Regions from separate parts of the Cupriavidus basilensis genome, predicted to be linked through region 1. Evidence: riboswitches for the same ligand, from Rfam matches in the RefSeq annotation. Region 1 holds a riboswitch; the other holds the start of a gene.
What was found. A riboswitch is a leader RNA that binds a small molecule or an ion and turns the genes downstream of it on or off. The one in region 1 is predicted to bind cobalamin.
Positions count from the first base shown of each region.

Region 2: linked by a shared signal. The riboswitch ahead of F7R26_RS16135 (TonB-dependent receptor plug domain-containing protein) and the one ahead of F7R26_RS26040 (TonB-dependent receptor) in region 1 are both predicted to bind cobalamin.

Region 1 is NZ_CP062804.1:1,160,468-1,175,342, forward strand. Features, by position in the region: gene F7R26_RS26030 (HoxN/HupN/NixA family nickel/cobalt transporter) at 1-933, opposite strand, end outside; gene F7R26_RS26035 (PepSY domain-containing protein) at 987-2,501, opposite strand; gene F7R26_RS26040 (TonB-dependent receptor) at 2,509-4,773, opposite strand; cobalamin riboswitch at 4,899-5,156, opposite strand; gene F7R26_RS26045 (methyl-accepting chemotaxis protein) at 5,457-7,013, shown strand; gene F7R26_RS26050 (YjjA family protein) at 7,059-7,535, opposite strand; gene F7R26_RS26055 (S-layer protein) at 7,903-9,564, shown strand; gene F7R26_RS26060 (LysR substrate-binding domain-containing protein) at 9,695-10,633, opposite strand; gene F7R26_RS26065 (Bug family tripartite tricarboxylate transporter substrate binding protein) at 10,945-11,985, shown strand; gene F7R26_RS26070 (gamma-glutamyltransferase family protein) at 12,086-13,678, shown strand; gene F7R26_RS26075 (hypothetical protein) at 13,825-14,076, shown strand; gene hpnD (presqualene diphosphate synthase HpnD) at 14,330-14,875, shown strand, end outside.
Region 2 is NZ_CP062803.1:3,500,646-3,515,520, reverse strand. Features, by position in the region: RNA gene ssrS (6S RNA) at 5-215, opposite strand; gene F7R26_RS16145 (cell division protein ZapA) at 527-868, opposite strand; gene F7R26_RS16140 (hypothetical protein) at 865-1,182, opposite strand; cobalamin riboswitch at 1,392-1,635, shown strand; gene F7R26_RS16135 (TonB-dependent receptor plug domain-containing protein) at 1,864-3,696, shown strand; gene F7R26_RS16130 (FecCD family ABC transporter permease) at 3,712-4,710, shown strand; gene F7R26_RS16125 (ABC transporter ATP-binding protein) at 4,716-5,552, shown strand; gene cobO (cob(I)yrinic acid a,c-diamide adenosyltransferase) at 5,545-6,186, shown strand; gene cobT (nicotinate-nucleotide--dimethylbenzimidazole phosphoribosyltransferase) at 6,244-7,284, shown strand; gene F7R26_RS16110 (adenosylcobinamide-GDP ribazoletransferase) at 7,326-8,090, shown strand; gene cobC (alpha-ribazole phosphatase family protein) at 8,075-8,650, shown strand; gene F7R26_RS16100 (cobalamin-binding protein) at 9,127-10,050, opposite strand; gene cobD (threonine-phosphate decarboxylase CobD) at 10,057-11,109, opposite strand; gene cbiB (adenosylcobinamide-phosphate synthase CbiB) at 11,106-12,116, opposite strand; gene cobU (bifunctional adenosylcobinamide kinase/adenosylcobinamide-phosphate guanylyltransferase) at 12,116-12,826, opposite strand; gene F7R26_RS16080 (cobyric acid synthase) at 12,920-14,443, shown strand; gene F7R26_RS16075 (ParA family protein) at 14,618-14,875, shown strand, end outside.

The DNA.
Region 1 (14,875 bases):
GCCGATCACATCCCACAGCCCGCCTTCCAGCCCGAGCTTGTCGGCAATCAGCCCGAGCGCTTCGATGCCGCCGATGACCACCGCGACCACCACCGAGACCAGCGTGATGGTCATGTTGTAGTAGAGCTTGCGGATCGGCTTGGTGAAGGCCCAGCCGTAAGCGCCCAGCATCAGGATGCCGTCGGTGGTGTCCACCAGCGACATGCCGGCGGTAAACAGGGCGGGGAACACCATGATGGTCCAGAAGGGCACGCCCTTGGCGGCTTCGGCGGCGGACAGCCCGAACAGCGCGACCTCGGTCGCGGTGTCGAAACCCAGGCCGAACAGCAGCCCCATGGGGAACAGGTGCCAGCTGCGGCTGGCCAGCCGGAACAGCGGGCGGAACAGCCGCGAGAGCACGCCGCGGTTGTTCAGCAGCAGGTCCAGGTCCTGCTCCTTGAGCGCTTCGCCGCGCTTGACCGCGCGGAAGGCACGCCACACGGAGATCAGGATCAACAGGTTGAAGAAGGCCAGCAGGAACAGGAACAGCGCGGAGACGCTGGTGCCGATCATGCCGCCCACGGCTTTCATGTCGGCAAAGCGCGTTTGCAGCGCGGCGGCGGCAACCGCGATGCCGATCGACATCAGCGTGACCACGGTGGAGTGGCCGAGCGAGAAAAAGAAGCCGACTGTCACGGGGCGCTTGCCTTCCTGCATCAGCTTGCGCGTGACGTTGTCGATGGCGGCAATATGGTCGGCGTCAACGGCGTGGCGCAGGCCGAGCGTGTACGCGAGCACGGCGGACGCCAGCAGCATGGGGTGGTCGCGAAACGCTGCCAGTGCCCACAGCCAGGCCCCCACGTTGGCGGCGATCAGGAAGACGTAGAGCGTAATGACCTTGCGGCGCACATCGGCGTCCTGGTCGTTGAAGATGCTGGCTAGAAAGCGGAACATGAGCGGTCCGTGAAAGATCGGGAATTCTGAATGGATGGACGCCAGGCCGGGACTCATGCCCGCCGGCGGCGCCCGCGAAACAACCTGCGCCAGCCAATCACCACGCCACTGACCGAGACTACCAGCCCGGCAAGCGAAAGCAACCAGACCGTCGCGTCCCAGGCCGGGCGATGGCGCACCAGCCAGCCAAAGTCCCAGCTGTGCGCGGCATGGAACAGCCATCGGTAGGCACGGCGGCTGCGGTCGCTGCGGCCCAGCAGGTTGCCGGTGTCCGGGTCGATGTACGCCCACGTGGCGCAGTCGTCGTCAAAGCGCACGCGCAGTACCGGCAGCTTGCGCGGCTGGTGGTGGCTGTACCAGTAGGCGTCGTCCTCGTGCAGCAGGTCGTGGCCGGCGACGGTGGCGTCCGGCATCAGCTGCGCGGCTGCCTGGGCCAGTGTCTGGGCAGAGAGCGCCAGCGGCGCGCCGGTGTTGGCGTGATAGGCGTGCGTCGTGGCCGCGGTCGCCACCAGCATGACCGGCACGCCGGCCTGCCAGGCCAGCCTGATCTCCCTTGGAGGCAGCGTGGTGTCGGACAGCAGGCTCGCCAGCGCCGTGCCGTCGCCGGCGGGAAAGCGCGGCAGGGTTTCTCCGGCGTAGCGTTCCAGCGCTGGCTGCGCAAACGCGCGCCCGGGAAACCACTGATTGGGATTGACCGATAGCCAGCCGCTGGCCAGCCACGCCAGCAGGAACAGCGATGCGGCCAGCCCGGCGACATGGTGCCAAGCCATCCAGCCGTGATAGGGCGAGGTGCCGCCGGCGCTGCCGTGCGCAAACCGGCGGCGCACGCGCAGCCGCAGCCAGCCGATCCAGATGCCGCTGACGGCCACGGCAATGCATGCGCCGGAGGTCCACAGCACGACCTGCCGCCATAGCGGCGGGTCGGCCCGCACCGGCGTGAAGTACAGCCAGTGCGGCACCGCGCCGAGCCAGTTCCAGAACCGTTCGGCGCGGTTCGTGTCGCGCATCACCTCGCCGGTCCGGGCCGACACATACAGCTCGGAGCCGGCCGCATCGTCCAGCGCAATGCGATGCAGCGGCCGCCAGGGATTGAGCCCGTTGGGCACGGTCCACTGGTCGCGCTCCGCGGTTTCCACCCAGCGCGCGCCCGCCGCCCCGGAGAAACGGTGGGCGATGGCTTGTGCGGCAGCGGCATCCACCTGTTCGATGCGCGCCGCGTCGCGGGCGGAGATGGTGTAAGGCTTGCCGTTCCAGTCGATCATCCGGTAGACCGGGTGCGCGCCCATCATCTCCAGGCGCAGGCTGCGCGGAAAGCGGGTGAGGCCCGCGCTGGCCATCGCGGCATCCGGCGTGATCCTTACCCCGGGCAGGTCCAGCGGCGGGAGCCCCGCGTGGCGCTCGGTATCGGTCAGCGCGGGAAAGGCCACATACATCATGACCAGTCCCGAGAGAAACCACATGGCGATCAGCAGGCAGCCCGCGATCCCGGCCCAGCGGTGCACCAGGTAGAGCCAGCGGCGCGTGAAGCGCCAGCAGGCTTCACGCCAGGGCAGGGGTGTGCTTGCCATGGCCGGCCTAGAAGTAGAAGTTGGCCGACAGCTCGGCCGCGCGCGGCCGGCCCAGCAGCCACTGGCCGCCGCTGTTGCCGGCGGACTCGGCGTAGTCTCGGTTGAACAGGTTGTACACGCGCAGCGTCAGCGCCGTCTTGCGCGATGCGCGCCATTGCAGCGAGGCATCCACCACCGTGTACGACGGCATGGCGGTGGTATTGGCGTTGTTGGTGTAGCGCTTGCCCACGTAGCGCAGGCCGCCGCCTGCCTGCCACTGCGGTGCGAAGGCCCATGTCAGCCACAGGTTGGCCGCCTGCTGCGCAACGCTGGTGGGCACGTTGCCATTGCGCGAGACCAGCGCGCCGTTCACGCTTTCCGCGAAGTTGTCGTAGCGGGCGCGCAGCACGGTGCCGTTGGCATCCAGGCGCAACCCGTGCATGAGTGCCACGCTGACCGATGCCTCCAGCCCGCGCGAGGATTGCTCGCCCACCTGTACCGACAACGCCGGGTTGCTGGCGTCGCGTGTCAGCAGGTTCTTCTTGACGATCTGGTAGGCGGCAAAGGTCCACTCGCCGCGCTGGTTCCAGAACGATTGCTTGACCCCGGCTTCGATCTGCCTGCCGGTGGCCAGCTTGAAATCCTTCTGTGCGTCCGAGGTGGAGATCAGTGCGCCAAGGGGATCGGTGGCGGTGGCGTACTGCGCATACACCGACAAGGCTGGCGTGAATGCGTAGACCGTGCCCGCGCGCCACGTGATGTTGTTGAAACTGCGGGTCCAGTCGTCGCCCGTGACCAGGTTGCCGCGTTCCAGCTGCGCATGGTCCAGCCGCACGCCGCCAATCACCGACCATTGCCGGGTCAGCTGCAGGCGGTCCTCGCCAAACAGTGCGGCTTGCGTGGTGTGGGTGCGAAAACGCGGCGACGTGACAATGCCCGGCGGGCTGAAGAACTGGCCCGGGTCGAACTGGTAGGCATTGACCGTGGACGCGCCGCCATAGGGCGAGTTGTTGCTGTGAGTGAAGTTGATGCGGTTGACGTCGAACCCCACCATGGCGGTATTGGCCATGCCGAACAGCTGGCCATCGATCATCAGGTCGGCGCGGTCGCCCACCTGTTCCTGGTCGTGCAGGATCTCCAGGTAGTCGGTGCGGCGTACCTGGCCCGTCGCGGGCAGCAAGGTATAGGACTCGGCGTCGCGCCAGTGGCGCTGGCTGGTGAGGTAGTAGAACTGGTTGCGCACCGTGACGCGCTCGTTGGGCTGCCACTGCGCCGCGAGCCGGGTCCAGCGGTCGCGATAGGTGATGTCGGCGTCGCCAACGTTGTAGTTCTTCTTGCGCAGCGAGGTGTCCAGGCTGCCGGCCGCCAGCGGCGTGCCCAGGTATTGCATCGGATGCTGGTCGGCGTCGTCATAGGACAGCGTCAGGTTGAACTCGGGCGATACGTCCAGCCGCACCGCGGCCGACACCGCTAGGCTGCGCGAGTCGCCCCGGTCCACCCAGCCGCCGGAGCGGCCGTAGCTGGCGTTGAGGCGGTAGGAGAGGGTCTCGTTGACCGCGCCGCCGCTGTCGAACGCCGCGCGCGCTGTTTTCTGCGTGCCGCCGGTGAGCTGCAGCTCGTTGGCGATCGGCGCGGGCATCGGCTTCTTGGGAATCACGTTGACCACGCCGCCGATCGCGCCCTCGCCAACCATGACCGAGGCCGCGCCGCGCAGCACCTCGATGCGGTCCACGGACCAGGTATCGAAGGGAAATGTGACAGTGCCGGAGGCCACGTAGAGGCGCGTGCCATCGTACAGCTGCATCACCGAGCCTTGTCCCGCAAAGCCGCGTGCCGCGAGCGCCGTGCCGCCGTTGCCGGGCGCGCCATTGGAAGTGATGCCGGTGGCGCGGGTCACGGCCTCGCGCACCGACAAATCGCCGCGTTCGCGAATGGTGTCGCCGGACAGGACTTCCACGCTGGCAGGCGTTTCCAGCGGGGTCAGGCCAAGGCGGCTGCCGGTGCTGGTGGGCTCGGACAGCGCCAGCCCGGGCGGCTGCGAGGCGCTGCTGACGACCACCGGCGGTAGCACCGTGCTGTCGCCGCGCGACCGCTGCGATTGCGCTCGCTCTGAAGGTTGGGCATCTTCCGCCGCCCAGGCGGCATCGGCGCCGATGCCGGCGAAGGCCCCCAGCGACAGCGCGAGCGCGCAATGCTGCGCGAGCTGGCGTGGCGGCTTGGGCGCATGACGACGTTGGGGTGGCTTGGCGGCCGCCGGCGAGGCGGTATGGGCAATGCGAGGGCGCGCGGACATGCGTTTTCCATCATTGGCCGCGGGCGACCCCGCCCGGCGGCAATAAACGAACCAGCCGCGGACGCGCGCGCAGTGACGGCCAGGCGCGTGGCCAGCCGTCTCACGCCTGGCCGCCCGTCCGCAGCCCCGGTGATCGGTCGAAGGCCGGTATCCGGGCTTGCAGGGGGACGCCTGCCGCTGGGGCGCGTCCGGGGTGCCGCCTTCCCGCGCGATGATGCGCAGTGGCTGCCGCGGCCTGTTGGCGCGGCGTGACACCTTTGTACCTGCTGACCGTTGCGGGGGCAGCACAGGATTAGCCGTGGCATGGCCGGCGGCGCACCTGTTTCCCGTTTAACCCCCGCCGCGTGCTGCGCGCCGGAGGCACCTTCGAACCCTTGTCATGCCACTCAGTATTTGCAAGTTGGTTGCAATTACTGAGTGGCATGCGAGGCGCATTGTAGCGGTATTTGCGCCGCATTCGGGGGCAGATGGCAGGCGTTTTTTTGCACCGTGCGGGTGCGCGAGCGTTTCGCGCCTGGCACAACCTGTCGCCATTTTGGTGCTTCATGCGATATTTTTTGCGCTTCGTGGCCTTTCCTGCGGTCCTGCCGCGCCTTTCGCTAAAGAAGGCGGGCCTGGCTCCGATATCCGGAGATGCCGCATGCCTCCTGCATGGCCGGCCATTGCCTCGAGAAGCGAATGCCATGAATCGTCTGACCCTGCGGAAAAAGCTGTGGATTCCCCTTGTGCTGGCCTGGCTCGGCCTGCTGTTGCTGACCGTGATGCACGCCTTCCAGACCCGCCAGCTGCAAATGGCCGATCGCCGCGGCGAGCTGGCTAACATCGTCGACATGTCACTCTCGCTGGTGCGCGACTATGCCGAGCAGGCGCGCCAGGGTAAGATATCCGAGGCCGATGCCAAGGCCCAGGCCACGGCCCGCGTCGCCGCGCAGCGTTATGGCAAGGATGGCTACATCACCATTGTCGGCGCGGATTCCGTGCTGTTGATGCATCCCATCAACCCCAAGCTCAACGGCAAGAACATGATCGACTTCAAGGACGCCAAGGGCAACGCCTTGTATGCCGATATCGCGGCCCGCGGCGCGTCGGCCGAAGGCGCAGGCCACCTGGACTACTGGTGGCCCAAGCCGGGCAGCGACCAGCCGAGCCCCAAGATCGGCTACGTGGCGCGCTTCAAGCCGTGGGGCTGGGACCTGGTCGCCGGCACGTACATGGATGACGTGCAAGCGCAGTTCCGCGCCTCGCTGTATCAATCGCTGGGGCTGCTGGTGCTGCTGGGCATCGTGATTTCCGCGGTGGCCACGCTGCTGATCCGCAGCATCCAGAGCTCGGTGGGCGGCGAGCCCGCTACCGCCGCGGCCGTTGCCTTGCGCATGGCCAGCGGCGACCTCACGGCGCGCGTCGAAACCCACCCGGACGACCGCTCCAGCCTGATGTACGCCATCGGCCATATGCGCGACCAGCTCGCCGGCACGGTGGCGGGCATCCAGCAATCGGCCGATTCCATCACCTCGGCGGCCCAGGAGATCGCCTCGGGCAATAGCGACCTGTCGAGCCGCACCGAGCAGCAGGCGGCCTCGCTGCAGCAGACCGCCGCCAGCATGGAGCAGATCACCGCGACGGTGCGCCAGAACGCCGACAACGCCAAGGAGGCTAGCCAGTATGTGGCCGACGCCTCGCAGATCGCGCAGCAGGGCGGCAGCGTGGTCAGCCAGGTGGTGGACAAGATGCGCGGCATCACCGCCAGCTCGCGCAAGATCAACGACATCATCGGCGTGATCGACGGCATCGCTTTCCAGACCAATATCCTGGCGCTTAACGCTGCGGTGGAAGCCGCGCGCGCCGGCGAGCAAGGCCGCGGGTTTGCGGTGGTGGCCGGTGAGGTGCGCAACCTGGCGCAGCGCAGCGCGGGCGCGGCCAAGGAAATCAAGACGCTGATCGTCGAGTCCGTGGGCCAGGTCGACAGCGGCTCGGCACTGGTGGAGCAGGCCGGGCAGACCATGGCCGAGATCGTCAACGCGGTCGGCCGCGTGACGTCCATCATGGATGGCATTGCCTCGGCCACCGCGGAGCAGCGCACCGGCATCGAGGAGGTCAATCGCGCGGTCGCGCAGATGGACCAGATGACGCAGCAGAACGCGGCGCTGGTGGAGCAAGCGAGCGCGGCCGCCACGTCGCTGGAAGACCAGGCCGGCGCGCTGCACCATGCCGTGTCGGCCTTCCGCCTGTCGCCCGCCTGAGCGCTGAGCCGCTGAGCGCTGACGGGGCGCTCGGCGCGCCTGGCCCTACAGCAGCGACTTGCCCTGCGCGAGGATCTTGTCGCAGACCTGCTTGGTGACCTGGTCCTTGAGGCCGCCACCGCTCAGGTCGAACTGCTTGCCGTCGCTGCTGCTCAGGATGCCCTTGGCGCCGCTGGTGTAGCCGGCGTCCGATGTGGGCGAGTCGCCGCCGACCTTGCCCAGCAGCTTGTCTTTGACCGAGGCGGCGCCGCTGGCGCCGCCAAGGTAGTTGTTCTTCACGCAGTATTCCAGGATCCCGGCGACATTGCCGGTGCTGCCCGAACTCAGCGATTGCAGCGAGGGCATTCCACTCATCCCGCCCAGGCTGCCGCCCAGGCCGCTCAGGCCACCGGACGAACTCTCGGTGCCGCCCTGCGTGGCGCCTTTGAGCAGATCCCCGAGCTGCGCATGCGCGGCTGCCACCGGTAGCAGCGCGGCGATCAGGATTTTCACGGCGGTGATGCGATAGAGGCTGGCGTTCATGCTGCATCCTTCTGGCGGCGTGGAAACAGTCTTCACTATAGTGCTTGCCGCATCGGCCTTCGCCATTCGCTTCAGTGACGCTTTCTTCTCTCCGCACTAGCCGATTTGCATGACGCGCGCATTAAGCGAGGCTTCGCACACGCGGTTGATCATTCTGTAAGTCGGAATGTCGTCTCAACGATACGAATTTTCCCAAATAAGTGCATCGATTTACCTGAATGCTGAATTTGTCGTCTTTGCGTCACCTCTGTGTCACGAACGCCAATCACTATCTGCGCCCATAAGAGCCTTGCCAGCGCGCCCGGACGAAAGACGCGCGGACCAGCCGGGTCAATACAAAACAGTGTCATCAGGGAAATCGAATCCAATGCGCCACACCAGATCCATCCTCGGCCTAGCGGCCTCCTTGTGCATCGCCGGCGGCTTCTACGGCTGCAACGGCAACGGCGAGCCGTCCGGCAACAGCGCGCCGGCCGCACCCGCACCGAGCACGCCCATCACGCCCGTCACGCCGGTTGCCGAAGTCACCGGCAAGTGGACCACCGGCGACCTGCATGTCCACACCATCGAATCGAACGACGCGCAGAGTCCGCTCACCACGGTGCTCGACCAGGCCTTCACCGCTAACAACCTCGACTGGATGGCCTTGTCGAACCACCTGCGCGTGTCGGATCGCGATAGTACGGGCACGGCAATCCCGGGCGGCCCGATCCCGTTCTCGAAGGCCCTGGCCAACTACGAAGTCCCGGCGCTCAAGCAGCTGCAGGCCGATGGCCGCTATCCCGGCAAGCTGATCTTCTCGACCTTCGAGTGGGACATGCCCACCCACGATCACGTCAACGTGGGCATCTTCAGCGGTTCGCCCGCACTCGCAACGGCGGTCAAGGGCGCCAACGAATTCGAGTATTTCTTCACCGGCCGTCCCGACACCATGTTCGATCCGGCGGACGTGGCGGCCTGGAACGCCAAGGCGCCGCGCACCGCCGCCTCCAGCCACGCCGATGCGGTGCAGGCGTTCACCTGGCTCAAGACCAACTTCCCCGATACCAGCTACGCGCTGATCAACCATCCGTCGCGCAATCCGGGCAAGTACACGGTCGCCGACTACCGCGAGTTCAATGACCTCGCACCGAACATCGCGTTCGCGGTGGAAGGCATGGTTGGCAATCAGATGGAGCCCGACCGCGGCGGCTATAACAGCAGCTACGACCCGGCGAACCTGAAGTCGCGCACCTACGGCGGCGTGGACTACGTGGTCGCGCAGGTCGGCGGGATCTGGGACGCGCTGCTGGGCGACGGCCGCCGCTTCTGGAACATCGCCAACTCGGACCACCATTTCAAGACTGCCGGCGGGCTATTCAGCAGCGGCTACTTCCCCGGCGAGTACGCCCGCAACTACGTCTGGCTGGAGGGGACCGGCATCAAGTCGGTGTTGGATGGCTTGCGCGCGGGCAAGGCGTTCTCGGTGTTCGGCGATCTCATCAACGCGCTGGACTTCAATGTGGCCGCAAGCGGCACCAAGCGCGAGATGGGCGGTGAGCTCAAGGCCCGCGCCGGCGATAGCGTGACCGTGACCATCCGCTTCAAGAGCCCGGACCGCAACAACTTCGAGTACCCGCTGGACAGCGGCGCCAACGTCAACGTCAAGCCCACGGTGGACCACATCGACCTGATCGCTGGTGACGTCACGCCGCGCGCCTTGCCCGGCACGCCCGGCTACAGCAAGGACACCAACGACTCCACCAAGGTCATCGCCACGTTCACCAAGGCCGACTGGAAGCTGGACAAGGACGGCTACAACACGGTGACCTACACCTTCAATGCGGCCAAGAGCCAGTACTTCCGGCTGCGCGGCACCAATCTTGGCATGAACGTGCCGGGCGAGACCGCCAACGGCAACCCGCTGCCCGACCTGAAGACGGACCTGACGGAAAACACGCCACGCTTCAATGCCATCAACGCGCGCAACTACAACGACCTGTGGTTCTATTCGAACCCCGTGTTCGTGACGGTTGCTCCCAGCACCTGAGGCAAGGGACGCGCCCGCTGGCGGGGCAACGCGCGCTGATCCGGAGGATTTCGCGCGCGGTGTTCGGATCCTCGCGCATGGCCCAGCCACGCGGCGCCGCGTCTTGCTTATCCGGGTGAAACGGTTCCCACTAGCAGTTCGGTTCACGGCCACCACCCTCGCCATGGGCGGGAACGTGCTCCAGCACCTCCCAGAGCGCCAGCAGGGTAGGGTTGCTGGCATGGGCGGCGCGATACGCGCAGATATCGAATGCCGAGCACCATGTGGCGTCTCCTGCCGGCACCAGCGTGCCCGCTGCGAGCGCATCGGCCGCGGTGGTGCGCGGCAGCCAGGCCACGCCGTGGCCCTCGCTGGCCATCTTCATCAACAGGATTGCCATGTCTGCCTCATAGCAACGCGCCAGCGCACGGCGTGGCGGCGCGTCTTCGAGGATCACCTCGACGATGCGGCCGAGCGTGGTGCTGGCCGTGTAGGCCAGGTAGGGAATCGGCTTGGCGCCACTGCTGCCTAGCGAGAACAGCGGGGCGCCGCGCGCATTGGGCGCGCACAGCGGCATCAGCACGTCGTGCCCGACCGTGAGGCTGCGGAACTTGTCCGGGTCCAGCGAGACCGGCACCCGCGTATGGTTGTAGCCCAGCATCAGGTCGCAGTTGCCCTCCGACAGCGCCACCACGGCTTCGAGCACGTTGGCGGCCACGACCCGGGCATTGAACTGGCCGTAGCGCTTCTGGCATGCCTTGAGCCAGCCCGGCAGGAAGGTCAGCGACAAGGTATGCCCGGCGGCAATCTGGATCGCCTTGCCCGGCATGCGGCTTTCCTGGCGCAGCGTGGCGCGTGCCTCCATCAGCAGCGTGAGTGCCTCGCGCCCGCTGGTGCAGAAGGTTTTGCCGGCCGGGGTCAGGTCCATGGGGAAGGTATTGCGGTCGACCAGCACCGCACCGGCCCAGTCCTCCAGCGAGCGGATGCGCCGCGACAGCGCTGACTGCGTGATATGCCGCAACTCGGCGGCGCGCGAGAAGCTGCGCGTCTTCTCCAGGACCAGCAGGTCGTCGATCCATTTCAGCTGCATGGGATGTGTCTTCGGAAGCGTCGGGCGATGAGGGAAAGCCTGCCGCCGGTCTTGCCTGGCAAGGGCGCCAGGCGGTGGCCGCAATGCGTATTCCATTTTCGCATAGCTCTATGGCCGATCCGCATTCCGGTGGCCGCCGGGCACGCCTAAAATCTGCGCTTCCCGTCAGTCAATATCGCCCCAGGGCGAAGCCAGATCCAGCATGACAGGGGCGCGCAAACAAGCCGGCAGCCAAAGCGGCTGCGCCCCGGAACGTTCCGACTCTACCTCGGCAGTTAACGTCTTCGACGCTATCCGGAGCTACCCTGATCATGTTTATCCAGTCGCTTTACCGTACCCGCGCGTTGCAGGGGCCAGCCCGTCGCTTCCTTGGGGGCAAGCGGGCACAAGCCGGCCTGCTGCTGGCGCTGGCCGTGTGCGCCGCAACCACCACCACGCCAGCCGCCGCCGCGGACTACCCGGACCACGCGGTCCAGCTGGTGCTGTCCTTCCCGCCGTCCGGCGCCACCGATGTGCTGGCGCGCGCGGTGGGCCAGCGCTTGTCCGCCGTGCTCAAGCAGCCGGTGGTGGTGGACAACCGCCCCGGCGCCGGCGGGGCCATCGGCATGAGCTTCGCGGCCAAGGCCGCGCCCGATGGCTATACGCTTTACCTGGCCGCTGTCAGCAATGCCGCCATCGCGGCTGCCACGTACAGCAACCAGCCCGCCAGCCTCACCCGCGATTTCGTGCCCATTGCCGGCATCGGCACCGTGCCGCATATCCTGGTGGTGCCGGCCTCGTTGCCGGTGCATTCGGTGCCTGAGCTGGTCAGCCTGCTCAAGGCGTCACCCGGCAAGTACAACTTTGCCTCGCAGGGCTCCGGCACGTTGTCGCACCTGGAGTCGGAACTGTTCAAGCTGCGTACCGGCGTGGACGTGGTGCACGTGCCGTACAAGGGCAGCGCCTTCGCGCTGCCGGACCTGATGGCAGGCCGTGCGAGCATGATGTTCGACAGCATTCCCTCGGCCCTGCCGCACGTGAAATCCGGCAAGCTGCGGTTGCTGGCGGTGGCGTCCGATCACCGTCTGAGCTCCTTGCCCGATGCCCAGACAGTGACCGAGGCCGGCATCCGCGATTTCCGTGCCGACAACCTGTTCGGCCTGGTTGCGCCCAAGGGCACGCCGCCCCAGGTGCTCAAGCAACTCAGCGCCGCGATGAAGGAGGTTCTGGCTTCGCCGGAGCTGGCCGCGGCCATGGAAGCACAGGGCGTGCAGATCAAGTACACCGCACCCGAGCCATTCGGCCGCATGATCGGCGACGAGATGCGCGCGTGGGAGAAGGTGGCGCGCGCGGCCAACATCAAGATCGAGTAGCCACCGCGCAAGCACAAAGCACAAAGCACAAACGCATCTGGCCGGCGCTGCCGTGCAAGCCGCTGGCCAGAACCCCCAACCCTCGGAGCCTCGCAAAGCCATGACCAATTTCTGGAATTTCCCCTATCCCTCGCAACGCGTGCCCGTGCTGGCCGACAACGTGGTGGCCACCTCGCAGCCGCTGGCGGCAGCGGCAGGCCTGCGCATGCTGGCCCGTGGCGGCAATGCCGTGGACGCGGCGCTGGCCACGGCGATCGCGCTGACCGTGGTCGAGCCGTGCATGAACGGGATCGGCGGCGATGCCTTTGCGCTGATCTGGGACGGCAAGGAACTGCACGGCCTGAACGCCAGTGGACGGGCGCCGGCGGCGTGGACGCCCGAGTATTTCTCGCGCTACGGCAGCATGCCGGTCAACGGCTGGGACACCGTGACCGTGCCTGGTGCCGTTTCCGGCTGGCGCGCCACGTGGGAAAAGTTCGGCAGCCTGCCGTTTGCCGAGCTCTTCGAGCCCGCGCTGGAATATGCGCGCAACGGGTTCCTGGTCTCGCACACCGTGCACCGCCAGTGGCAGGCACAGGTGCCCGTGCTGATCGACAAGCCGGGCTTTGCCGACGCCTTCGCGCCGAACGGGCGTGCGCCGCTGCCGGGCGAGCGCTTCATCTGCACGGGCCAGGCGCAGACGCTGGCGCGCATCGCCGAGACCAAGGGCGACGACTTCTATCACGGTGAACTGGCCGGCCGCATCGCCGCGCATGCGCGCGCCACCGGCGGGCTGATCACCGAGGCCGACCTCGCCGCCCATCGCGCGGACTGGGTCCAGCCGATCAGCATGTCCTATCGCGACCTGGCGTTGTTCGAGATCGGCCCGAACGGGCAGGGCATCGGGGCGCTGATGGCGCTGGGCATGCTGGAGCATTTCGATGTCGCGGCCATGGGCGTGGACTCCGCCGCCGCCATCCATGTGCAGGTGGAAGCCATGAAGCTGGCGTTTGCCGACCTGCACGCGTACGTGGGTGACCCTGAGGCAATGACCGAGGTGCAGGCCGCCCACCTGCTCGATCGCGGCTACCTGGCCAGCCGCGCCAAGGCCATCGACCCGGAGCGCGCGGCGGCGGCCGGCCCGGGCAAGCCTCACAGCGGCGGCACCGTGTACCTGACCACGGCTGACAAGAGCGGCATGATGGTGTCGTACATCCAGTCCAACTTCAAAGGCTTTGGCTCCGGCGTGGTCGTGCCCGGCACCGGCATTGCGCTGCATAACCGTGGCTGGGGCTTCAATCTCAAGCCGGGCCACCCCAACCAGGTAAGCCCTGGCAAGCGGCCGTTCCACACCATCATTCCTGGCTTCCTGATGCGAAAGGGCGCGCCGCTGGCCAGCTTCGGCGTGATGGGCGGCTCGATGCAGGCGCAAGGCCACCTGCAAATGACCAGCCGGCTCGCGGATTTCGGCCAGAACCCGCAAGCCGCGTGCGATGCGCCTCGCTGGCGCGTGCTGGACGACAACGCCACCATCGCGGTGGAGTGGAATTGCCCCGCCGCCACCGTCGAAGGCTTGCGCGCGCGCGGCCACAAGGTGGAGGTAGCGCCGCAAGGCAACCTGGAATTCGGCGGCGCGCAGATCGCGATGCGCCTGGAGGATGGCTACGCGGCGGCTTCGGACCACCGTAAGGACGGCTATCCGCTGGGGTTCTGAGCACGTTCCCTGCCCGCGGGCTGGCGGCGCCGGCGTGGCTCGCGCCAGCCACGGCGCAAAAAAAATGCGCCGGTGCGTGCTCCAGGGCACATTAAACGGCCGTACCACGGGCCTACACTGGCGCCATCCCTTCGAGGAAGGCCGCCATGAACAAGCTGAGGTCCAGCCGTCTGCTCGATCGCATCTCGCCATCCGTGCTGGCCGACCTGCGCCGCATGCGCGCCGCCGCCGAGGCCGAGCGTGCCCTGGCCGCACAGGCTGCGGCAAGTGGCGCAGGTGCTGGAGGATGCGATAACAACCCGCTAAACGATGCCAACTACATCGAAATAGCACGCTACGATCCAAGGCGCGGCAAATTCGTGATGGAGCGCCGCCGCGCCAGCCCGCGCGTTAGATAGGCGCTTGCCAGCCAACCTGAACGCGGTGCCGCGCGCTTCAGGCCAGTGCATGGCCCGGCGGCGCTGGCGGTGGCCAGCACGGCACATCCCCCTCCAACCCCCTTCTTCGGCTGGCGGCCGAGCCCATGGCCGGAGTTGGTATAATCGCCCACTACCCCAAACATGCCGCCTGGCGCTGCGTGCCGGGCTGTGGCGACAAGCCAGGCCCAGGCAGCAAAGCAGCACGGCGGTCCAACGCGTGACGAGGAGTTACGTGGCCGGAACAGAAATCGCAGTGCAAACCGTCCCACAAGCGGGCCATGCCGTATCGTCCGGCAGCTCATTCCATACCGCTCTCAAGATCCTGCCCGCCGCGCAACGCGAGGCGATGTTCGAGATCTATGGCTTTTGCCGTGCGGTGGACGATATTGCCGATGGCGATGGCCCGCGTGCCACGCGCCTTGCCGGGCTCGACGCCTGGCGCACCGATCTTGCCGCGTGCTATGCCGGCACGCCGCCGGCGGCATTGCGCGGGCTGTCCGCCCAGATCCAGCGCTTCGGTTTGCAGCAGGAGGATTTCCTCGCCGTGATCGATGGCATGGCCATGGACGTGCACGCGGATATCCGCGCGCCGGACAACGCGACGCTGGATCTCTATTGCGACCGCGTGGCCAGCGCGGTGGGGCGCCTTGCCGTGCGCGTGTTCGGCATGGAGCGCGACGCCGGCGTCGCGCTGGCGCATCACCTTGGCCGCGCGTTGCAACTGACCAATATCCTGCGCGATATCGACGAAGACGCGGACCTGGGCCGTGTGTACCTG
Region 2 (14,875 bases), on a different replicon from region 1:
TAGAGGGGTCCCCGCCTCGGCCGCTGGATCGGCATCCTGAACCCAAGTGAGGTTCAGAGTGGCTGCGGAAGCCGCATTTCGGGTACATCACCGGTTCAGGGAGTCCAGACTGCAACTATGAACCATGCGACGCGCTCGCCCACACGGCATAATCCCGCACCAACAAATGCTTATCGGTTCAAGGAATATGATCCTGACGAACCAGGCAGGGAAACTGTCAAACGTCTGACTTTTTGCACTGCCAAACGCGTACTGCTTTGGCATGGCTGTCAGACGTTTGCCGTTTCTAACTTGGATGGGATGAAAACGGCGGTCAGGCGCGATAACCCGACCTAAGGTGCCGCAACTATGTGGCTTGGTGCGGCTTGGCTCCACTATACACCGCGAGGCTTTCCATACCAAGCCCGTCTTTGCGTGTCGTTACATTTTGCTGACGCGCGCGGCATGTGGGGCACATCGGGCCGAAATCACGGGCGTATTGCCGCCTGCCTGTGCCGTGCGGTACACCGCCGGCACAGGCAGGGCATCAGTTGCGCGGCACGGGCGAATTGGTGCCCACATGCGCGTACTGGCGCAGGGCTTCGTCCGCGCGCTCGTTTAGCTCGCGAATGCGCGCACGCACTGCATCAACGGGAATCGCGCCATCGTCTTGCTGCTTGCGCTTGAGCGCGAGCAGGTCCGAGGCGATGCTGATCGCGGCCATCACGGCAACGCGTTCCACGCCCTTGGCGGATACCCCGCCCTTGAGCCGGGTCATCTGGCCGTCTACCAGTGCCGCGGCCTCCAGCAGCGCGGCCTCGTTGTCGGCGGCAATGGCGAACCGGTAGGACTGGCCGGCAATGTTGACCTCGACTTGCTTATTGCTCATGCGTTTTCTCCGGGTCCCTTCTGTTCGGCGCGGCTGGCCGCATCGCCTTCGCCCAGCAGGTCGAGCTGGCGGGCGTCGCTGGCGGTGGGCAGCTTGTCCAGGATCGACTGGATGCGCAGCTGCGCTTCCTCGATCTTGATATTGAGCAGCTCGCGGTCGGCGGCCATGGCTTCACGGTCGCCGCGCAGCTGGCTGGCGTCGGCCTGCAGGCGTTCGATCTCCTCGCGCAGCCGCTGGTTCTCCGCCGCCAGGGTATCGGCATGGTGCAGCACACGCCCGATCTTGGCGGCGAGTTGTTCGAGTTCGGTGAGCATAGAGCCTGTCATATCTAGGGTCTCGGGTTTTGGGATTTTAGCCCAAGCGCTATCGTGCGGACGGCGAACGCAGACGTGTGTGACCGGGCCTGCGTGCCGAAGTTGCATGCATCGTCGTTTAACGGCATCCGTGGCGACGGCTTTATGCCTGTTTCCGGGCGCTTTCCCCGTGTTTTGCCGCGGCATTGACGCTTGCCTCGAAACTGCCTACACTCGCGCACGTTCCAGGTGCTCGTAATCCTATTCACTACAGGGTTGCAGTTCAACGGGAAACAGGGAGCCAGCCGCCGCCGCCAGGGCAGGGCCGAGCCAACCTGTGCTGCCCCCGCAACGGTAAGCGACCGTGATCGCAAGATCGCAAGGCCGACCACTCAGCCACTGAACCGCAAGGTTCGGGAAGGCGGTCGGACTGGTGTCGTCAGCCCGGATACCGGCCTGGATGAGAGTGCGCCGCCCTCCGCTGCTTTTTGCCGCGCAAGCCAGCGGCGTGCTTCGTCGCCAGACGGTCCGCGGGGGAACGGACTAGGCAGCTCTCTCCCACTTCGCATCATGCGCTTTTCGCCCTCCACGTCGAGCCGTCCGGCATTGCCGGCGCGCCGTCACACCACACCCGTTTTCGTCTCGCGGCAACTGCCCGCCGCGCTTGCCGCCTGGCTTGCCATGAGCGCGCCAGGCGCGGCCATGGCCCAGTCCGCTGCGCAATCCGCTGCGCAACCCGCGCCAGACGCGCAACTCGACCCGGTGGTGGTCACTGCTACCCGCACTGCACAGCCTTTGACCGACGCGCTGCCGCATACCACCGTGGTGACCCAGCAGGATATCGTCAACTCGCAAGCCGTCGACCTGCGCTCGCTGCTGCGCACGCAGGCCGGTGTGGAGTTTGCCGCCAACGGCGGCCTGGGTGCCAATACCAGCCTGTTCATGCGCGGGGCCAACTCCAACCAGACGCTGATCCTGATCGACGGCATGCGGATCTCGGCGGCCAGCAGCGGCACGGCCCAGCTCTCGAATATCCTGCCCGACCAGATCGACCATATCGAGATCGTGCGCGGCAATGTCTCGGCGCTCTATGGCTCGGATGCGATCGGCGGCGTGGTGCAGATCTTCACCAAGAGCGGCGCGGGCCAGGCCCCAGCGGCCAACGCGCAGATCGAGTACGGCAGCAACAATACGCGCCAGGGCACGGTGGGCTACGGCGGCCAGGTGGGCGATACCTCGTTCAATATCACCGGGTCGGCAGTCAAGACAGACGGCTTTTCGGCGATCAACGCGGCCCAATGGAACGGTGACAATCCGGCCAAGGCAAAGAAGGGCATGGGCCCGAACCCGAACGACAACCCGTATGACAACAAGAGCGTATCGGGCCAGGTGAAGCATCGTTTCACCAGCGACTGGGATGCCGGCGTCACCGCCTACTACTCGAAGAGCAAGCTCTCCTACGACACCACGACAGGCAAACCGACCGATGTCTGGTGGATGAACAGCGAGTTGTACACCGTATCCGCCTTTGTCAACGGCAAGATTACCCGGGACTGGACCACGCATTTCAAGGTCGCGCAGAGCGGGGACAATAGCGAAAACACCTTGAACGGACTGTTCAACAGCAACTTCAACACGCGCAATCGCCAGTACACCTGGCAGAACGAATATGCGCTGGCGCCGACCCATAAGCTGCTGTTCGGCACGGAGTATGCGCAGCAGGAATTCAGCTCAAACACGTATGGCGCACCGGGCCGCAATATTGCGTCGGTGTTCGGGGGCTACGATGGCCGGCTGGGCAAGCACCAGTTGCAGCTCAATGTGCGCAACGACCACTACTCGGACTTCGGCAGCCAAGCCAGCTACTTTGCCGGCTATGGCTATAACGTGACCGAGGCGTTCAAGCTGATCGCCAACGCCAGCAATGCCTTTCGCGCGCCGACGTTCAACGAGCTCTATTATCCTGGCTACGGCCAGCCGGGCATCCAGCCCGAGCGCGCCAAGTCGGTCGAGCTGGGCGCGCAGTACAACACCGATGCTGCCGGCCTGCTGCGCGTGACGGCGTTCGAGACCCGCTACGACAACCTGATCACCTCGGCGCTGCAGCCCAACGGTCTGTACCTGGCGCAAAATGTCAACAAGGCCAAGGTGCAAGGCGTCGAAGCCTCCTGGCGCGCCAGGCTGATGGGCACCGATGTGGGCGCCAGCATCACCTTCCAGAACCCGGTGGATGAGCAGAGCAACACGCAGTTGCTGCGCCGCGCGCGCCGCCATGCCGCCTTCGACGTGGGCCGCCAGTTTGGCGACTTCCGCCTGGGCGGCGAGTGGATCATCTCCTCGACGCGCATGGATAGTGGCTCGCGCACGCTGGGCGGATACGGTATCGTCAACCTCAACGCCCGCTATAACATCGACAAGCAATGGTTCGTGGCCGCCCGTGTGGAAAACCTGTTCGACAAGAACTACCAGCTCGCCTATCCCTACAACACGCAGGGACGCGCCGGCTTTGTCACGCTTGGCTGGCGCCAGAAATGATGGTGGCCGCCTGACATGCGCCGCGCGCTAGCCGTCTGGCTGATGCTTGCCGCCGCCGGCGTGGCGGTGTTCCTGCTGTCGCTGGCGGTGGGCAGCGTGCCCTTGTCGGGTGCGCAGGTCTGGCACGCGCTGTTTGTCGGTGCCGACGATACCGCCGGGGCCATCGTGCGTGAGCTGCGGCTGCCGCGCGCGGCCGCGGCATTCGCTTGCGGCGGCCTGCTGGCGCTGACCGGCGCGCTGATGCAGGTGCTGCTGCGCAATCCGCTGGCCGAGCCCTATGTGCTTGGCGTATCGGGCGGTGCGGCCACCGGCGCGCTCACCGCCATGCTGATGATGTGGCCTCTGTGGACAGTGCAGGCCGGCGCGGCCGGCGGCGCGCTGTTCTCGATGGTGCTGGTGGCCACGCTGGCGCGGCGCGACCTGCTGCATCCGCAGGTGCAGGGCGGGCATCATGAGGCCGGCTCGCGCCTGCTGCTGACCGGCGTGATCCTGGCCGCTGGCTGGGGCGCGCTGATTACCTTGATCTTGAGCGTGGCGCCCGAGGCCCGTTTGCGCGGCATGCTGTTCTGGCTGACCGGCGACCTGGGCGGCACCGCCAGCTACGGCCTTGCGCTGGGTGCGCTGGCGCTGGCTGTGCTGCTGGCCATGCCGATGGCGCGCTCGCTCAATGCCATGCTGATGGGCGAGACCGTGGCGCAGGCGCTGGGCGTGCGCGTCGGCGCGGTACGCATGTCGGTGTTCGTGCTGGCCTCGCTGGCGATCGCGGTGGCCATTACCTCGGCCGGCTCGATCGGCTTTGTCGGGCTGGTGGTGCCGCACCTGGTGCGCCTTGCCTGGGGCAACGACCAGCGCCTGATGCTGCCTGCCTCGGCCTTGCTGGGCGGTACGTTGCTGATGGCGGCCGACCTGGTGGCGCGCACGGTGATTGCGCCGGCGCAGTTGCCGGTTGGCGTGATCACAGCGCTGCTGGGCGTGCCGACTTTCCTCTTTCTCCTGCTGCGCAGGCCGCGCTGACTACCATGCCGACCTGGAACGAACCCGTCACCGCTTGTCCGTCGCTGGTGCTGCAGTCCTTGCAATTGCGCGCCGGCGCGCGCGTGCTGCTCGATGGCCTGAGCCTGTCCATGCAGGCGGGCGAGCTGTGGTGCATCGTGGGCCCGAACGGCGTCGGCAAGTCCACGCTGATGTCGGTGCTGGCCGGGCTGCGCAAGCCGGACGGCGGCGTGGTGCTGCTCGATGGCTGCGCGCCGCTGCAGACGCCGCCCGCGGCCCTGGCATTGCGCCGCGCCTACCTGCCTCAGGCGGTGCACGACACCTTCTCGATGTCGGTGCGCGACGCCGTGGCGGTGGGCCGCCACCCGCATCTCTCCGGCTGGGGCTGGGCCGGCCGCGAGGACGACGCGGTGGTCGCGGCCGTGATGCGCGAGATGGATCTCGATGCGCTGGCCGGGCGCGACGTGCTGACCCTGTCCGGCGGCGAGCGCCAGCGCGTCTCGCTGGCCGCCACGCTGGCGCAACAGGCGCCGCTGCTGATGCTGGACGAACCCGCCGCCCACCTCGACCTGCGCCACCAGATCATGGTGCTGGAAACCCTGGCGCGGCTGGCCCGCGCCGGCCGCCACGCCATCGTGGTGATCCTGCACGACCTTAACCTGGCGCGGCGCTACGCGACCCATGCTTTGCTGCTGGCCGAAGACGGCCTGTGCCTGCATGGCCCCGCCACGCAGGTCCTGACCCCCGCGCATTGCTCGCACGCGCTGCGCACGCCCATTGTCAGCGTCAGCGACGGCCGCCATACCGCGCTGATTGCCGACGGGGCGTATTCTCCCGTACCGGACGAAACCCAACATGACTGAACCCAAAGCCCTTGAGACCTCCACGTCGGAAGACGCCGCCCGCGACGAGCGCCACAAGGCGCGCATGCTGCGCAAGAAGGATGTCGTGGATGCCAAGATTGCCGCGGCGCAGGACGAGCGCGGCGTGATCGTCATCACCACCGGCAATGGCAAGGGCAAATCCAGCTCCGGCTTTGGCATGGTGGTGCGCGCGCTTGGCCACGGCATGCAGGCCGGCGTGGTGCAATTCATCAAGGGCGCGATTCCCAGCGGCGAGGAATTGTTCCTGCGGCGCTTTCCGGAGCAGTGCGCCTTCCATGTGATGGGCGAGGGCTACACCTGGGAAACCCAGGATCGCGCGCGTGACGTGGCCAAGGCCCAGGCCGCGTGGGAGGTGGCGCGCTCGCTGCTGCGCGACCCGTCGATCGGGCTGGTGCTGCTGGACGAGCTCAATATCGCGCTCAAGCTGCATTACCTCGATGTCGACACCGTCATCGCCGACCTGCGTGCCCGCCCGCCGATGCAGCACGTGGTCATCACCGGCCGCGGCGCGCCGCCCGCGCTGATCGAGGCGGCGGATACCGTGACGGACATGACGCCAGTCAAGCATGCCTTCCAGCAAGGCATCAAGGCCCAACGTGGCGTCGAGATGTAAAACGTCTATTCTTGTTCCAGCGAATCGAATCTTTTCTCAGCCACACCAAGAAATACCATGCAGTTTCCCGCCATCACCCCGCTCGACGCCTCCCTGCGCCCGGCCCTGCAAGCCGCCATCGATGCCAAGACCAAGCCGCTCGGCGCGCTCGGCCGGCTCGAGGATCTGGCCTTGCAGATCGGCCTGATTACCGGCAGTGGCACGCCGGAGCTCAAGCGTCCCGCGGTGATCGTGTTCGCCGGGGACCATGGCGTGGCCGATGCCGGCGTGAGCGCCTATCCGGCCGAGGTCACGGCGCAGATGGTGCTCAACTTCCTGGCCGGGGGTGCGGCCATCAATGTGTTCTCGCGCCTGCACGGGCTGGCGCTGGAAGTGGTGGATGCGGGGGTGCGCGCGCCGCTGCCGTCCGCGCCCGGGCTGGTCAACTGCCGCATTGCCGCGGGCACGCGCAATTTTGCCTTTGAGCGCGCCATGAGCGCGGAGCAGGTGCAGGCAGCGCTCACCGCCGGCATGGCGCGCGTGCTGCGCCACGCGCAGCAGGGCAGCAACGTGATCGGCTTTGGCGAGATGGGCATTGCCAATACCTCGTCGGCTGCTTGCCTGGTGAGCCGGCTTACCGATACACCGATTGAGGACTGCATCGGCCGCGGCACCGGCCTGGACGACGCGGGCCTCGCGCGCAAGCGCGCGGTGCTGGCGCAGGCGCTGGCGCTGCACGCGGATGCGGTGGAGCCGCTCGATGTACTGGCCGCCTTCGGCGGCTTTGAGATCGCCATGATGACCGGCGCCTTCCTCGCCGCCGCCGCGAGCCGCATGGTGATCCTGGTCGATGGCTTTATCGCCTCGGCCGCGCTGCTGGTGGCGCAGCGCCTCGTGCCCGCAGTGCTGGAATACTGCGTGTTCTCGCATTGCTCGCACGAGCACGGCCACCGCCGCTTGCTGGATTGTTTCGGCGCCGAGCCGCTGCTGGCGCTGGACCTGCGCCTGGGCGAGGGCACCGGCGCCGCGCTGGCCTATCCGCTGGTCGCGTCCGCCGCGGCCTTCCTGCGCGAGATGGCCACCTTCGGCGCGGCTGGCGTCAGCACCGCGTCGGCGTAGGCCGCGGCACGCTCCCGCTACCTGGCCCAACGCACCCGCCCATGCTCGACGAACTTCGCTACTTCCTGACCGCCGTCGGCTACTTCACGCGGGTGCCGGTGCCGCGCTGGGTTGGTTTTGCGCCGCACTACCTGAACGCGGCGGCGCGTTACTTTCCGCTGGTGGGGTTGCTGGTTGGCGTGCTGGGCGCGCTGGCTAGCTGGGGCGCGCTGCAATGGTGGCCGCCGGGCGTGGCCTTGCTGATGGGCATGGCCGTGACGCTGCTGGCCACCGGCGCTTTTCACGAGGACGGCCTGGCCGACTGCGTGGATGCCTTTGGCGGCGGCTACCGGCGCGAGGACGTGCTGCGCATCATGCATGACTCGCGCATTGGCGCATTTGGCGCCATCGCGCTGGTGGTGGCGCTGCTGCTCAAGTGGCAACTGCTGGTGGCGATTGCCGCACGCAGTGGCATGGTGGAGTTGCTGCTGGTGCTGGTGGCCGCGCATGCGGCCAGCCGCGCCATGGCGGTGAGCTATCTTGCCACGCTGGACTACGTGCGTGCCGAAGGCAAGGCCAAGCCGGTGGCGCAGCGGCTGTCCGGCATCGGGCTGGGTTTCACGCTGCTTTGCGGTGGGTTGCCGCTGTTGCTGGTGTCGCCGCTGTTCGCTGCCGTGGTGATCGTTGCCTTGGTCGCGCTGCGCTTTTTGCTGGGGCGCTACTTTGTTCGCCGCATTGGCGGCTACACCGGCGATTGCCTCGGCATGGCGCAGCAGCTGGCTGAGTTGTTGATCTATCTGGTGGCGGCGGCATGGACCTGGTCCTGATCCGCCACGCGGCGCCCGAGGTTGCGCAGGGGATCTGCTACGGCGCGCTTGACCTGCCGCTGGCTCAGCCCGTTTTGCCCGAGCCTTCCCGCATGCTGCTGGCACTCGATGGCCTTGCGCCGCAGCGCATTGTTTGCAGCACGATGACGCGGGCTCGCGCTACGGCTGATTTACTTGCGCGGGATTTCGGTTTGGTGCCGCAAGCCGATGCGCAGTTGCGCGAACTCGATTTTGGCCGTTGGGAAGGCCTTGCATGGGACGCCGTGCCGCGCGCCGAGCTGGATGCGTGGGCTGCGGATCTGCTGCATGCGCGGCCGCATGGGGGCGAGACTGTCGCGCAGGCGATGGCGCGTGTGGCGGCCTGGGCTGATGCCTTGCCGGTGGAGGCTCCGGACCGGCTGTGGGTTGTTGCGCATGCGGGGCCGATGCGTATGCTGGCGGCGCACTGGCTCGGGGTGCCGCTGGCTACTACGCTGGGGTGGGATCTTGGTTATGGGGCGAGTTGCCGGTTTACTTTGAGTAGTGGTTTGGCGCGGTTGCGGTGGTGGAATCGGGTTTGAGGTTGTGGGTTGTGGGTTGTGGGTTGTGGGTGTTGGGTGATGACTGCAACTGCAACTGCAGTTTCACCGCCCCTGCGGGGCGGCGACCTACTTTCTTGTCTTGCCAAGAAAGTAGGCAAAGAAGGCGCGCCGGATGGGGCGACTACCCCCTCGGGCTTCGACGAAAAGAGCGGCCGGGACCCAAACTCGCATCGCCTTAAGGCGATACTCAGACATGGGTCCCTCTTTTCCGCTCTTTTCGCCGAATCCCGAGGCGCCCCATACGGCCTTGGCACACCTTCACGGCTCGCTTCGCATCGCGCTGGGGTGTTCCCCGCCTGAGGGCGGGTCACACGGCTACGCCGAATCGTTGGTCTGACGATGTCGATTCTGCTCCTGCTGGTTGGCTCCCCTCTCCCACTTGTGGGAGAGGGGCCGGGGGAGAGGGCGGGCGCTCGTTAAATACGAGATTTCAGACCTGACCCACTGTCTCGCTCTTACTGCGCTGGCCGTTTGCGCCTTGCGTTGTCCAGGTCCTTGCACACGATTTCCGCGCCTTGGACGATGCGTGGTCCGGCGCGGTTGACCAGGTCGCCGTCGATGGCGTAGAGGTTGCCGCGCGCCACGGCGGTTACCTGTTTCCAGCGCTCCCACATGGCGAAGTCGGGCAGCGGCCGGTCGGAGCGGGTTGCGCCCATGCTGGCGGTCATCATGACTTCCGGGTTGCCGGCTACCACGGATTCCACCGAGACCGTCGGCACCAGCAGCGCTTCGTTGGCGAACAGGTTGCGCCCGCCGCATAGCGCGAGCACGTCGCTGATCAGGTGTTGGCCGCTGAGCGTCATCAGGGGTTGTTGCCATACCTGGTAGAACACCGTCACCGGCGCACGCGCCGCATAGGTCTGGCGCAGCTTGTCGATCTGCTGGCGGAAGCTGGTGGCGGCGCTGTTGGCGGTGGGCTCGGTGCCGAGCAGCACGCCCATTCTCTCGATATTGCTGGGGATGCCTTCGAGCTTGCGCGGCTCGCTGTAGAACAGCGGCAGGCCGAGCGCACGCAGGCGGTCGGTTTGTTTCTGCGCATTGCCGTGGCGCCACACCACGATCAGGTCGGGCTTGAGCGCGGCGATGCGTTCGAGATCCAGCGCCTTGTTGTCGCCGACGCGCGGGATGTCGCGGGCCTGTGGCGGGTAGTCGCTGTAGCTTACGGTGCCGACGATGCGCGAGCCGCCGCCGGCGGCGTAGAGCATTTCGGTGACGTGCGGCGCGAGCGAGATCACGCGGCGCGCGGGCTGGTCCAGCGTGACGGTCTGGCCGGCGTCATCGACCACGGATACAGCGGCGCCGGCTTGGCTGCAAAGGGCGCTGCCCAGCAGCGTGGAGAGGACCAGCAGGGCACGGGTAGTGATCGAGGTAGGGGTCATCGGGCGTTAGCTGGATAGGGTGCTGGTGTCGGAGCGCGTTGTTGCAAGGGCTTGGGCCAGTGCTGCATCGAGCCGTTGCCACGCGGGCTCCTGCGCGGGTGGCAAACCCAGGCGCAGGCTTGGCAACGCGCCAGGGATGCCCGGTGGTGCATCGAACAGCCGCGCCCACACGCCTTGCCGCGCGAGCGCTTCGTGCAGGCGCGGGGCATCGGCATGCGGCACCCAGTTGAACAAGGGGCGGCCCACGGGGGTCAGGCCGTGCTTGCGCAACAGCGTCGCGAGCCGGATGCCGGCTTGTTGCAAACGGTCGCGCGTGGCCGCCTGCCAGGCGCGATCGGCCAGCGCCAGGCGTGCCACTGCGCGTGCGGGGCCGGCCACGGTCCAGTGGCCGAGCTGCTCGGCCAGCGCTGCCAGCAATGCGGGCTCGGCCAGCACAAAGCCGCAGCGCACGCCGGCCAGGCCGTAGAACTTGCCCAGCGAGCGCAGCACCACCATGCCGGGGCGATCCGCCAGCGCGGCCAGCGAGCGCTCAGGCGTGCAATCCATGAAGGCTTCGTCGAGCAGCAGCGTGCCGCCACGTGCGGCGAGATCCGCGTGCCATGCCCGCAGCGTGGCTTGCGCGAGCGTGCGCCCGGTTGGGTTGTTCGGGTTCACCACCACGAGGTGATCGAGCTGCGCGGCCAGGTCCGCACGGGCGAAATCCGTCTCCGCGAGCGGCACAACCTCATGCCCCGCGCGTGCGAAGGCGGGTGCGTATTCGCTGTATCCCTGCACCGCCACGCCGACGCGCCCGGGCCGGAGCAGTTGCGGCAGCGTGCGGATGGCGGCCTGCGAGCCGGCCACCGGCAGCGCGCGCGGCGCGCCGTAGGCTTGCGCGGCCAGTTCGGCCAGGCCATCGTCATCTTGCGGCAGCCGCAGCCACGCGTCGGCGGGCAGGGGTGGCACGGGATAGCCGTCCGGGTTGATGCCGGTGGAAAGATCGAGCCAGTCTTCGACCGGACGGCCATGGCGGCGCGCGGCGGCGAGCAGGTCGCCGCCGTGGCGGATCGGAGTACTCATGCTAAGCCGTAGTGGAGGAGGGCGGCGCTGGCGCCGGAAGCGGCCAGCCAGAGCCACAGTGTGCGTTGAACAAGGCGCAGGCAGGCATGCACATCGGCCGCGCCGGGCGCGTGGCCCATGCCCAGCGGCGGGCGCTCTTCCCATTCGCCGTGATAGCGGGCGGGGCCGCCAAGCGCCACGCCGACGGCGCCGGCGCCGGCCGCCATGACCGGGCCCGCATTGGGGCTGGACCATGCCGGTGCCTGCGCGCGCCAGCAGCGCAGCGCCTGGGCCGTGCGCCCGAGCAGCGCGTACGAGAGCGCGGTCAGGCGGGCGGGCGCCAGGTTGAGCGCATCGTCAAGCCGCGCGGCCGCCCAGCCGAAATACAGCAGGCGCGGCGTGCGGTAGCCCCACATCGCATCGAGCGTGTTGGCCAGGCGATAGGCGACCACGGCGGGCGCGCCGCCAACCAGGAACCAGAACAGGGCGCCGAAGATGGCGTCGTTGCCATTCTCCAGCGCCGATTCGCAGGCGGCGCGGGCCAGCGCTTCGGTATCCGCGTCGGTGGTGTCGCGCGAGACGATGCGTGCCGTGAGCTGGCGCGCATCGGCGAGATTGCCCTGCGAGAGCGCCGTGGCGATCGGCGCGATATGCTGGGCCAGGCTGCGCGCGCCCAGTGCCGCGTAGAGTGCCAGCGCTTGCAGCAGCCACGCCAGCGCCGCGCTGAACTGCGCGGCGACATGCACCAGCAGGGCGGCCAGCGCGGCCGGCACCAGCACCATCAGCGCCCAGGCGGCCAGGCCGGTGAGCCGCTGGCGCAGCGGCGTGCCGGCCTGGCTGCGGTTCAGGCGGCGCTCAAGCGCTGCCGCCAGGCGGCCGAAGCCGACCAGCGGATGCCAGCGGCGGGGCTCGCCCAGCCATTGGTCCAGCAAGACGCCGGCTACGGCCGCAGCCACGCAGGCTTGCCAGCTGAAGAGGGGAAACGGCCACCACGAAGACAGCGACGGCAGTGACGACAGCGAGGGCATCACGCCGGGTCGGCGCCTTTCACGCTGACAGGGATGCCGGCCACCAGCAGGCGCACGCGGTCCGCGGCGGCGGCCAGCTTCTGGTTCAGCCGGCCCAGCTCGTCGACATAGAAGCGGGTGATGGCGCCCATCGGCACCACGCCGAAGCCGATCTCGTTGGAGACCAGGATCACGTGCCCGGGCAGGGTGGGCAGCGCGGTCAGCAGCGCGTCGATTTCCTCGGTGAAGGCAGCCGGTGGCGTTACCAGGCCATGCTCGGGATAACTGCGCGCATCGAGGAACAGCAGGTTGTTGAGCCACAGCGTGACGCAGTCGACCAGGATGCAGCCATCGTGGGTGGCATGGGCATATAGCGCATCCGCCAGATGCAGCGGCGCTTCGACCAGGCCCCACTCGGCCGGGCGCCGCGCGCGGTGCAGCGCGATGCGCACCTCCATTTCTTCGTCGGTGCTGTCCTGGCCGTGGCGTGCGGTAGCGATATAGGTAACGGGGCCGCCGGTGGCAGCGGCATGGTCGGTGGCCATCTGCTCGGCAAAGTGGCTCTTGCCGGAGCGCGCGCCGCCCAGCACCAGCGTGAGCTGGCGCGCGCGGCCCGGGACGGCAGCGGCGTGCGGCGCGGCTGCAGCCTGGGGCGCGCGTTCGCTGGCCGGCGCATGGGTGGTTGCGCGCACGGGCTCGGTGGCGGTGGCGGAAGCGTTGGCCGGGGTCATCCGCGTATTGTAGCGGGCGCATCCATGGATCGCACGCCCGCAGTGGCTCGCGCGCCGGGCCGCGCCGCGGGCCGCCGATGCGATAATCCCACGATGCAAAAAAATTCCTCCGAAGCCGCTCGCGCGGCAGTGCCGGGTGGCTTGCGCGGTACCTTGATGGTGCAGGGCACTACCTCCGACGCGGGCAAGAGCACGCTGGTGGCGGGCCTGTGCCGGGTGCTGGCGCGCGCCGGCGTGCGCGTGGTCCCGTTCAAGCCGCAGAACATGGCGCTCAACAGCGCGGTCACCGCGGACGGTGGCGAGATCGGGCGCGCCCAGGCCTTGCAGGCCGCCGCCGCCGGGCTGGCGCCGCACACCGATATGAACCCGGTGCTGCTCAAGCCGAGCAGCGATACTGGCGCCCAGATCATCATTCACGGCCAGGCGCGGATGGATCTGGACGCGCGGGCCTATCACGCCTACAAGCCGGTGGCGATGCAGGCGGTGCTGGCGTCGCACCAGCGCCTGTCCGGCGCCTACGAGGTGGTCATGGTGGAAGGCGCCGGCAGCCCGGCGGAGATCAACCTGCGTGAGCGCGACATCGCCAATATGGGTTTTGCCGAAGCGGTGGATTGCCCGGTGGTGCTGGTGGCCGATATCGACCGCGGCGGTGTGTTCGCCCATCTGGTGGGCACGCTGGACTGCTTGTCGGCGTCGGAGCGCGCGCGCATCAAGGGTTTCATCATCAACCGTTTCCGCGGCGATATCGCGCTGCTGCAGCCCGGGCTGGACTGGCTGGAGGCGCGCACCGGCAAGCCCGTGCTGGGCGTGCTGCCCTACCTGCACGGCTTGCACCTGGATGCCGAGGACGCCATCATCGGCGCGCAGGCGGCCAAGCGGGGCGAACTGCTGCGCGTGATTGTGCCGGTGCTGCCGCGCATTTCCAATCACACGGATTTCGATGCGCTGCGCGCGCATCCGCAGGTGGACCTGCGCTTTATCGGCCCCGGCATGCCGATCCCGCCGGCGGACCTGATCGTGCTGCCGGGCAGCAAGAGCGTACGCGCCGACCTGGCATTCCTGCGTGGCAATGGCTGGGAGCCAGCCTTGCTGCGGCACCTGCGCTATGGCGGCAAGGTCATCGGTATTTGCGGCGGCATGCAGATGCTGGGCCGGCGCGTGGATGACCCGGCGGGCAACGAGGGCAAGGCCGGCAGCAGCGAAGGTTTTGGCCTGCTCGACTACGACACCGTGCTGGCGCCGCACAAGCAGCTGCGCGTGGTGAGCGGCCGGCTGGCGCTGGATGGCGCCACCGAGGCCACCGAGGCCGCCGTGCAAGGCTACGAGATCCATATGGGCGTGACCACCGGCCCCGCGCTGGCGCGCCCGGCGCTATGGCTGGAAGGCGAGCGCCCGGACGGCGCGCAATCGGAGGACGGGCAGGTGCTGGCTTCCTACGTGCACGGGCTGTTCGACCAGCCGCAGGCTTGCGGCGCGCTGCTGCGCTGGGCCGGGCTGGCGCGGGCGGAGGGGGTGGACCTGGCCGCGCTGCGCGAGGCCTCGCTGGAGCGCCTGGCGGACACGCTCGTCGCGCACCTTGACATGGATGCCTTGCTGGCGCCGCTGCGGGCGTCATAGCGGCTGTCATAGCGGGTGTCAAAGCAGGCTCGGCCGCCCGCCGCGGCAACTGCTAAACTCGCAGGCGGGCTCGCTCCGCCAGGGCCCGGCAGCGACCATGGCAGGGCCATGGCGGAACCCGGAGCGGCGCGCCCGCCGGCGGCGCTGCCATGGAAAGCCATTGCGGAGACAACCATGCCCGTAGTCGTGATCGCCAATCCCAAAGGCGGCGTAGGCAAGACCACGCTGGCCACCAACCTGGCGGGCTACTTCGCCAGCGCCGGCCACGCCGTGATGCTGGGTGACACGGACCGGCAGCAATCCTCGCGCGCCTGGCTGGGCTTGCGCCCGGCCTCGGCACCGGCCATCCGCACCTGGGACATCAGTGCTGACCAGATCGCGCGCCCGCCCAAAGGCACTACCCATGTGGTGCTGGATACCCCGGCCGGCCTG